Regions from separate parts of the Tsukamurella sp. NPDC003166 genome, predicted to be linked through region 2. Evidence: riboswitches for the same ligand, from Rfam matches in the RefSeq annotation. Region 2 holds a riboswitch; the other holds the start of a gene.
What was found. A riboswitch is a leader RNA that binds a small molecule or an ion and turns the genes downstream of it on or off. The one in region 2 is predicted to bind S-adenosylmethionine.

Region 1 (4,515 bases), on a different contig from region 2:
GGCGCCGTGATCCCCGCGGCGGTCGGCGTCGACATCGGCTGCGGCATGATCGCGGTCCGCACCCAGTTCACGCTGGCCGACCTGCCCGATGACCGCGCGACGGTCCGCGAGGCCATCGAGCGGGCGGTTCCGCTCTCGCCCGGCCGCTACAACAAGAAGGTCGTGGCCACGGCGGAGCCCAGGATCGCGGAGCTGGAGACGCTCGCCGAGCGGGCGGACTTCAACCCGTCCCAGTACGCTGGGAACTGGAAGCTCCAGCTGGGCACCCTCGGCGGCGGGAATCACTTCATCGAGATCAGCCTCGATGAGGACGACACCGTCTGGGCGTTCCTGCACTCCGGCTCCCGCGGCGTGGGCAACAAGATCGCCCAGCACCACATCGCCGTGGCGACCCGGCTGTGCAAGCAGTGGTGGATCCCGCTGCCGGACCCGGACCTCGCGTACCTCGTGGAGGGCACGCCGGAGTTCCGCCGGTACATCGCCGAGCTGACGTGGGCGCAGCACTTCGCGCTGCTCAACCGTGAGGAGATGATGGACCGGGTGATCCGGCAGCTCGGCGAGTGGGTGGGCACGCCCGTCGTGGAGGCCGAGCGGATCAACTGCCACCACAACTTCACCAAGCGTGAGAAGCACTTCGGCAAGGAGGTGTGGGTGTCGAGGAAGGGTGCGATCGAGGCCACCGAGGGCAAGCTCGGCCTGATCCCGGGCTCGATGGGCACCGCGTCGTACATCGTCGAGGGCAAGGGCTACGCCCCGTCGCTGAACAGCTCGCCGCACGGAGCGGGCAGGGAGTACTCCCGGTCCGCGGCGCGTAGGGCCTTCACGCACGAGCAGCTGCGGGAGGCCATGGTGGGCATCGAGTTCCGCGACAGCCCCGACTTCATCGACGAGATCCCGCAGGCATACAAGCCGATCGACCGGGTGATGGCCGACGCGGAGCAGTTGGTCACGGTCCGCGCCGTCCTGCGCCAGATCGTCAACGTCAAGGGGCAGTGACTCGTTCCCCGGCTGGGTGCTCTCAGCCGGGGAACGGGTCCTCCGTGTGACCGACGAGGTCGGCGACGGAATCGATGGTGCGGGTGGGGCGGTACGGGTAGGCGGTCACCGACTCGCGGGTGGAGATGCCGGTGAGCACGAGGATGGTGCGCAGCCCCGCCTCCAGGCCGCAGACGATGTCGGTGTCCATCCGATCGCCGATCATCAGCGTGTCCGCGGAGTGCGCCCCGAGTGCCCGCAACGCCGACCGCATCATCAGCGAGTTCGGCTTGCCCACGTAGTAGGGGGAGCGGCCCGTGGCCTCGCGGATCAGAGCGGCCACGGCACCGGTCGCCGGCAGTAGTCCGTCGCGCGACGGTCCCGTCGGGTCCGGGTTCGTCGCGATGAAGCGCGAGCCACGGTCGATCAGGCGGATCGCCGTGGTGATCGCCTCGAAGGAGTAGGTCCGGGTCTCGCCGAGCACCACGTAGTCGGGATCGTTGTCGGTGAGCACGTAGCCGGCGTCGTGCAGCGCCGTCGTCAGGCCCGACTCGCCGACGACGTAGGCGGTGCCGTTGGGCCGCTGGTCCTGGAGGAACTTCGCGGTGGCGAGCGCGGAGGTCCAGATCCGCGACTCGGGGATGTCGAGGCCGGTGGCGACCAGGCGGGCGCGCAGGTCGCGCGGGGTGCGCGTCGAGTTGTTGGTGAGCACCATGAACGGCGTCCCGGCGGCCGTCAGCTCCGCGATGAAGGCGTCGGCGCCGGGAATCAGGTGCTCCTCGTGGACCAGCACCCCGTCCATGTCCATCAGGTACGTCCACTCGCTCATGCCCGCGAATCTACTCCCGGAGGTTTGGCGTCGCCGTGATTCGAACCTTGACGACGGGCCGCGCGACAGGGCATTCTCGACGCAGGTCATGAGTGCCAGCGACAAGCCCCGGCTCGCTGGTCGGCAACCCTCCTCCGCGGTGGGGTGCTCCGGGTGACGACCTGGCCGCACCGAACGAGTGCGGCAAGCGCGGATTCGCGGCACGTCGGAAACGGGTGCCGTGCGTCCTCATACCGAAGGACATCTCTCATGAGCATCGCCACCACCGAGCGCGCCGTCTGCCTCACCCCGACCGTCACGTCGCCTCTCGCCGCCGCCCGCAGCACGCCGCTGCCGCTGGGTCCGCTGGCGCGGGTGACCGGCGCGGACGAGTACGTCCCGGTCAGCGACGGTGCGACCGTCCGCTACGCCAACTTCGACTACGCCGCGAGCGCCCCGGCCCTGGTCGAGGTGCGGCAGGCGGTCCAGGAGGCGCTGGGCGAGTACGCGAGCGTGCACCGCGGCGCCGGCTACCTCTCGCAGCGATCGACGTCCCGCTACGAGTGGGCCCGGGAGATCGTCGCCGAGTTCGTGGGCGCCCGCGCCGATGACCACGTCATCTTCACCGGTAACACCACCGACTCGATCAACCTGCTGGCGGGCTGCGTCCCCGGCGAGGTCGTGGTCCTCGATTGCGAGCACCACGCGAACCTGCTGCCGTGGAAGCGGATCGGCGCGCGAGTGGTCTCGGCGCCGCTGTCGATCGAGGGCACCCTCGAGGTGCTCGAGAAGGAGCTGCGCAGCCGCCCCGCCGCCCTGGTCAGCGTGACCGGCGCGTCCAACGTCACCGGCGAGGTGCTGCCCGTCCGCCGGCTCGCCGCGCTCGCCCATCGGCACGGCGCACGGATCGCCGTCGACGGTGCCCAGCTGGTTCCGCACCGTCGGATCTCCTTGCGCGAGAGCGGTGTCGATTACCTCGCCTTCTCCGGGCACAAGCTGTACGCACCCTTCGGCTCCGGTGTGCTCGTCGGTCGCGCCGACTGGTTCGACGAGGCCGAGCCCGTCCGCTGCGGCGGTGGCGCCAGCTACGAGGTGATCGGCACGCCCGTCTCGAAGTCCGTCGAAGTCGCCTGGCACACCGGCCCCGCGCGGCACGAGGCCGGCTCGCCCAACGTCCTGGGCGCGGTCGCCATCGCCGCCGCCTGCGAGGCCATCGAGCGCCTCGGCGAGGACGCGATCACCCGGCACGAGCGCTTCCTCACCGACCTGCTGCTGCGTTCGCTCGAGGGCATCGACGGGGTCCGCACGCTGAAGATCTGGGCCGATTCCACTGAGCGGGTCGGCATCGTCGCCTTCACCGTGGCCGGCCACACGCCCCGCGAGGTCGCCGAGTTCCTGTCCGACGAGTACGGGATCGGCGTGCGGGACGGGAAGTTCTGCGCCCACCCCGTTGTTGATCGGTTGGGATGCTCCGACGGTGCCGTCCGCGCGAGCATCGGCCTCGGCACCGGTGAGAACGACGTGCGCCGCCTGGCGGGCGCCCTCGAAGACCTGTCCGCACGGACGAAGTGAACCCTGGAGGAACCATGACCGTCTCCCGCCCCGCACTGCTGGTCACCGTCGACGGTGAGCCCGGCTCCGCGGCACTGACCCGGGTCCGCGCCGCGGATCTGCGGCTCGCGCAGCGTCAGCGCGGCTACCTGCGCGCCGAGGACGAGCGCGCGGGGCGGGAGCCCGGCGCGGTGGCGCTCGAAGTGGACGTCGTCATCGACGAACGGGCCGCGGACGCCCGCGCCAGCTACGCCCCGGACGGCGCCGCGCCGCAGGGCATCACGTACATCGGCACCCCGTCGGGTCTGAGGTCCCTGATCGAGGACGTGTACGCGGCCGAGGTGGCGGATGCCGTGGTCCTGCGACCCGTGGGCGGCTCCCGCACCAAGGACCTCATCGCCACCCTCCTCGCCGCATAGGCGCGGTCCGGGCGGCGCGCGGCATACTGATCGGCGTGACCGAGCAGTACTCCGCCCGTACCGAGAACGTCCGCGCGGCCCTGGCCGCGGCGGGCCACCCCGACACCGTCCGGCACGTGCCCGACGGCGCGAAGACGGCTGCCGACGCCGCTGCCGCCCTGGGCTGCGAGGTGGGAGCCATCGCGAACAGCCTGATCTTCCTCGCCGACGGTGCGCCGCTGCTCGTGCTGTCGAGCGGTCGGCACCGCGTGGACACCGTAGGGCTGGCGGCGCGGCTCGGTGTGGGCCGCATCTCCCGTGCGAAGCCGGACGACGTGGCCGCGGCCACGGGGCAGGTGATCGGCGGCGTCTCGCCCGTGGGACACCCGGCGCCCCTGGTGACCGTGATCGACGAGTCGCTGCGCGACTTCCCGGACCTGTACGCCGCCGCGGGGACGCACGATACGATCTTCCGCACGGATTTCGCGGCGCTGGTGGCGCTCACCGGTGCCAGGATCGTCACGACATCGGGTGGTTAGGCCGCTTCGTCCGAGTCGACTCGCACTCCTAATAATTGTAGGCTGCACGTAGTTTTGCATGCCCGAACACGGTGACGTGATCGGATGGGACCTGCGGAGGCGTGATGACGGACGAGGAACGAGCGGACCGGATCGAGGGGATCGTCGGCGTGATCGCCGAACTGACCCGCCTGAAGGAGCGGCACGCGGTGATGACCCGGCATGCGGTCGCGCCGGACGGCGTGGAGCTGGCCGCGTACACCGC
Region 2 (4,515 bases):
ACCGATCCGCACGGCGTCGGGCTCGTTGCGGGACAGCACCGCCACGCCGTTGCGGCCCGCCGTCGAGGACTCCGCGGCCGCCAGGTGCCAGCCCGCCTCCAATGCGGGCGCGAGCGCGGTCAGCGTCTGCTTGTGGGTGGCACGCACCTCCTGCAGCAGCACCACATCGGCCCTCGTCTCGCGCAGCCAGGGCAGCATGCCGAGGTTCTCGTCGGACCGCTGCTTCACCGCGGCGCGGATCCCGTTGACGTTGATCGAGGTGATGATCACGCGAGCGCCTCCACCGTGAGGCCCAGGCCGGCCCACTCCGACCGGACGCGAGTGATGTCGGCGGCGTCGGACACGCCGAGGAGCACGCGCGGTCCCCGCTCCGCCAGGATCTGCACGAAGACGGCGACGCCCTCCTCATCGGCCATGACCTGTTCGGCCTGCGCGATGCCGAGCACCACGGCGCCGGGGCCGCCGAGCCAATCGAGGTCACCGATGCTGTCCGCGAGCGCGTCCCAGTTGCCGCCGAAGTCGAGCGGGAACTGCAGGACGGCCGAGACCTCGTTGAGCAGGGCGGCCTTGGTGCGCATCCGGCTGCCGCGGGCCACGAGCACGCGGGGACGGTCGCGACGCTTGAGGGAGTCCAGATCGGTGCCGGTCAGGGCGGCGCCGGAGCCGGACTGGAGGAATTGGGGAAGGGTGCTCATCGGATCCTCGTGAAGGTCTCGTAGTGGTCCAGGGTGTACCAGGCGCCGCCGTCGGCACCCGTGATGATCCGCTCCGCATCGCGCCCACGGCCGGACTTCTTGATGTTGACGTCCCACTCGGTGTACGTGGCGGTCTTGCCCTTCGAATCGGTCTTGGGCAGCCGGTTCTCGAAGTTGCCGAAGTTACGGCCGCCCTGCGTACCCGACCCGTCGTTCGGGGGCCATGTGCCCGCGTCGATCCGGGCGAGTGTCGCGAGCACTCGCTGCGGGACCGCCGAGTTCGACGGTGCCCCGGCCGACGAGCGCGCCGGGCCGGGCTTGGCCGTCACCGTCGGCCCCTTCACCACGGACGAGGACGCGACCGGTGCCGCGGTGGCCCCGGGCTGTGCCGACGACTTGCCGCAGGCGACGAGACCGACGAGGGCGAGTACCACTATCGCGCAGAGGGCCAGGATCCTTCGCATACCCCAAGACCCTACCGACGAGCACCGACAGGTTCCGCGCTCCGTCGTGCTACCAGCACCCCGATGGCGAACACCAGCAGGCCGGCGACCGCGAGCCCACTGCCGACCAGGGCGGGCGCGGTGTACGCGCCGCCGGCGGCGATGACCGCTCCGCCGAGCAGCGCGCCCAGCGCGTTCGCGATGTTGAGCGCGGAGTGGTTGAGCGTCGCGGCGAGGGTCTGCGCCTCGCCCGCGACGTCCATCAGCCGGGTCTGCAGGGCGGGCACCAGCGCCGAGGCGGTGAGACCGATGAGGAAGAACAGGGCCACGGGGGCGACGGGCTGCGGCGCGAACACGGAGAACAACGCCTGCAGCACGACCAGCGCGACGAGCGCGACGGCGATCGACCCGATCACCGAGCGGTCCGCGGCGCGACCGCCGACGGCGTTGCCGATCACCATGCCCACGCCGTAGACGGCCAGTACGATCGGCACCGAGCCCGCGCTCAGCCCGGACACCGAGGTGAGCGTGGTGGAGATGTAGGTGTACACCGCGAACATCCCGCCGAACCCGACGATGCCCGTGAGCAGCGCGAACCAGACCTGCGGCCGGGCGAGCGCTCCGAGCTCGGTGAGCGGGTTGGTCACCGGAATGCTGACCGCGGGCAGGAAGGCCAGCAGCGCGGCGACCGTGACGGCGCCGATGACCACGACGACGCCCATCGCGTACCGCCAGGTGAACGCGTTGCCCAGCCAGGTCACGAGCGGCACCCCGATCACGTTGGCCACCGACAGGCCCATGAGCACCTGCCCCACCGCGCGGCCCCGCCCCTCCGGCCCGGCCAGGTGCGCCGCCACCAGCGCTGCGACGCCGAAGAAGGCGCCGTGCGGCAACCCGGCGACGAACCGGGCCGCCATGAGCGTGCCGTAGGTGGGGGCGAAGACCGACAGCGCGTTGCCCACGGTGAACGCGACCATCAGCCCGATCAGCAGCAGCCGGCGCGGCACCCGGGCGAACGCGGCCGCGATGAGCGGCGCCCCCACGACGACGCCCAGCGCGTAGGCGGAGATCACGTGCCCGGCGACGGGCTCGCTGACCTCGAGGTCCTGCGCGATACCGGGCAGCAGGCCCATGGCTGCGAACTCGGTGGTGCCGATACCGAAACCGCCGAGCGCCATCGCGCCGACCGCGAGCCTGGTCCGGGTAGAGGAATCCACGTGGCCGTGCAACGCCCAGGCCTGTTCCCTCCTTCCCGCAGCCCCTGTGACCTCGTTCACGGGGAATCGGTCGGTTATGATGCAGACGAGGTCATGAGTGTCAGCGCACAGCCCCGGCTTGCTGACCGGCAACCCTCCGCCGCGGTGGGGTGCCCCGGGTGATGACCTGGTTTCCCGGTGATCCCTGCCGGGCGGCAAGCGCGAGGAGAGGTTCGGTGACCATCAGCATCCGCACAGGTCGATCCATCGACAGGTCCCCGGGCGACTGGGCCCGGGTTCCGGACGGTGCGATGCAGTCCCTGTCACTCGGCCCCCTGGTGCTCGAATCAGGTGTCGTCCTCGAGGACGTCACGATGGCCTTCCAGCGCTGGGGCCGCCCGAACGCCGACCGCAGCAACGTCCTGCTGGCCCTGCACGCCCTCACGGGCGACTCGCACGTCACCGGCCCGCCCGACGCCGATCACCGCTCAGCCGGCTGGTGGGACGGCCTGATCGGCCCCGGAGCGGCGGTGGATACGGACGAGTGGTGTGTCGTCTCCGCGAACGTCCTGGGCGGGTGCTCGGGTTCGACGGGGCCGGCGTCGCTCGCCCCCGACGGTCGGCCCTACGGTTCCCGCTTCCCCGTCATCACGGTGCGCGACCAGGTGGAGGCCGAGGCCGCGCTGCTGCGAGCGCTCGACGTGCACGACATCGCGTCGGTCGTCGGCGGCTCCATGGGCGGCGCGCGGGCCCTCGAATGGGCCCTGATGTACGGCGAGTTCCTGCGCTCGGCGCTGATCCTCGCCGTGGGCGCCCGCGCGACGGCCGATCAGATCGGCACCCAGACCACGCAGATCGCTGCGATCACGGCGGATCCGCACTGGCACGGCGGCGATTACCACGACGCCGACGGTGCGCCGACCGCCGGCCTGGGTGTCGCCCGCCGGATCGCGCACTTGACCTACCGCACCGAGATCGAACTCGACAGCCGGTTCCGCAACGACGCGCAGGGCGATGAGGAGCCGCTCGCGGGCGGCCGCTACGCCGTCACCTCCTATCTCGACCATCAGGCCGAGAAGCTGGTCAACCGGTTCGACGCCGGCAGCTACGTGGTGCTCACCGAGGTGCTCAACCACCACGACGTGGGCCGCGGTCGCGGCGGCGTCGAGGCCGCGCTGCGCGGCTGCCCGGTCCCCGTGGTCGTCGGCGGAATCGATTCCGACCGTCTGTATCCACTGCGCCTGCAACAGGAGATCGCCGACCTGTTGCCGGGCTGCGAGGGCCTCGTCGTCGTGCACTCACGCGACGGCCACGACGGCTTCCTCACCGAGATGAACGCCGTCGCGGAGCTGCTGTCGCGCACCCTGGACATCGCGCGCCGCTGACGGAACGCCGCCGAGGGCCTACGGGGCCGGGCTGGTCACCGTCGGCGCGCCCTCGGAGGACGACGGTGCCACCGGCACCATCCGCGGCTCGATCGCCCCGAGGACACGCCGAGACGGATCGGGCGACGCATCCGAGGGCGCGGCACCGTCGGGACGCGCAGTGCCTCCCCCGACGCGCGCACGGGGAGCGCTCAGCCCGTTGCCGGGGAGGAACTCGGAGGACGGCAGAGCCGACCCGGGCGGCGGATTCTGGCCGGAGCCCTCGGCGGGCGGCATGATCGTCGGCGACGGCGTTCCGGACGGCGTGCCCGTCGGGAGGGACGGCAGGATCGTCGTCGGAAGCGTCCGGGTCGGCGTACTCGGTACGGTCGGCGTCGGTGTCGGCCACGGGGCCCGCGTGGTGGACGGGTGGACGGGCGCTGGCGCGAAGGTGGTCATCGTCGGGGTCACCTCGTCCCGGCCGGTGTCCCGGGGAGCCGAGGTGGGTACGAGCGTGTCCACGGGCGGCAGGGTCGAGGCGACGGCGGACGTCGGCGGTGGCCCCACCTCCGAGGTGGGCGCCGTCTCTGCGGACGAGCGCACCTCCGTCGAGGTCGGAACGACCTGATCGGTGGTCTGACCCGCCGGACCGATGATGCCGGTCACGTAGCCGGTGGCGAGGATCGCGCCGGTCAGCGCGGCGAGAACCAGCAGGGGCAGCACGGCGGCGGTCAGGCGGACGCTGTGCCCGCCGATTCCACCGAGGCCGCTGCTCACCAGGGACGACGGCGCCGTTCCCGCGGACCAGCGGTCCGCC

Region 1: another riboswitch for S-adenosylmethionine. It lies ahead of ABZX10_RS20570 (aminotransferase class V-fold PLP-dependent enzyme); the one in region 2 lies ahead of ABZX10_RS15485 (homoserine O-acetyltransferase).

The regions. Positions count from the first base shown of each region.
Region 1 covers NZ_JBEXNL010000023.1:70,881-75,395, reverse strand. The annotation lists gene ABZX10_RS20580 (RtcB family protein) at 1-996, shown strand, start outside; gene ABZX10_RS20575 (HAD-IIA family hydrolase) at 1,019-1,804, opposite strand; SAM riboswitch class IV at 1,889-2,000, shown strand; gene ABZX10_RS20570 (aminotransferase class V-fold PLP-dependent enzyme) at 2,054-3,355, shown strand; gene ABZX10_RS20565 (hypothetical protein) at 3,370-3,753, shown strand; gene ABZX10_RS20560 (YbaK/EbsC family protein) at 3,789-4,271, shown strand; gene ABZX10_RS20555 (MarR family transcriptional regulator) at 4,376-4,515, shown strand, end outside.
Region 2 covers NZ_JBEXNL010000013.1:85,776-90,290, reverse strand. The annotation lists gene ABZX10_RS15505 (exodeoxyribonuclease III) at 1-270, opposite strand, end outside; gene ABZX10_RS15500 (barstar family protein) at 267-695, opposite strand; gene ABZX10_RS15495 (ribonuclease domain-containing protein) at 692-1,159, opposite strand; gene ABZX10_RS15490 (MFS transporter) at 1,171-2,355, opposite strand; SAM riboswitch class IV at 2,445-2,562, shown strand; gene ABZX10_RS15485 (homoserine O-acetyltransferase) at 2,571-3,719, shown strand; gene ABZX10_RS15480 (hypothetical protein) at 3,738-4,515, opposite strand, start outside.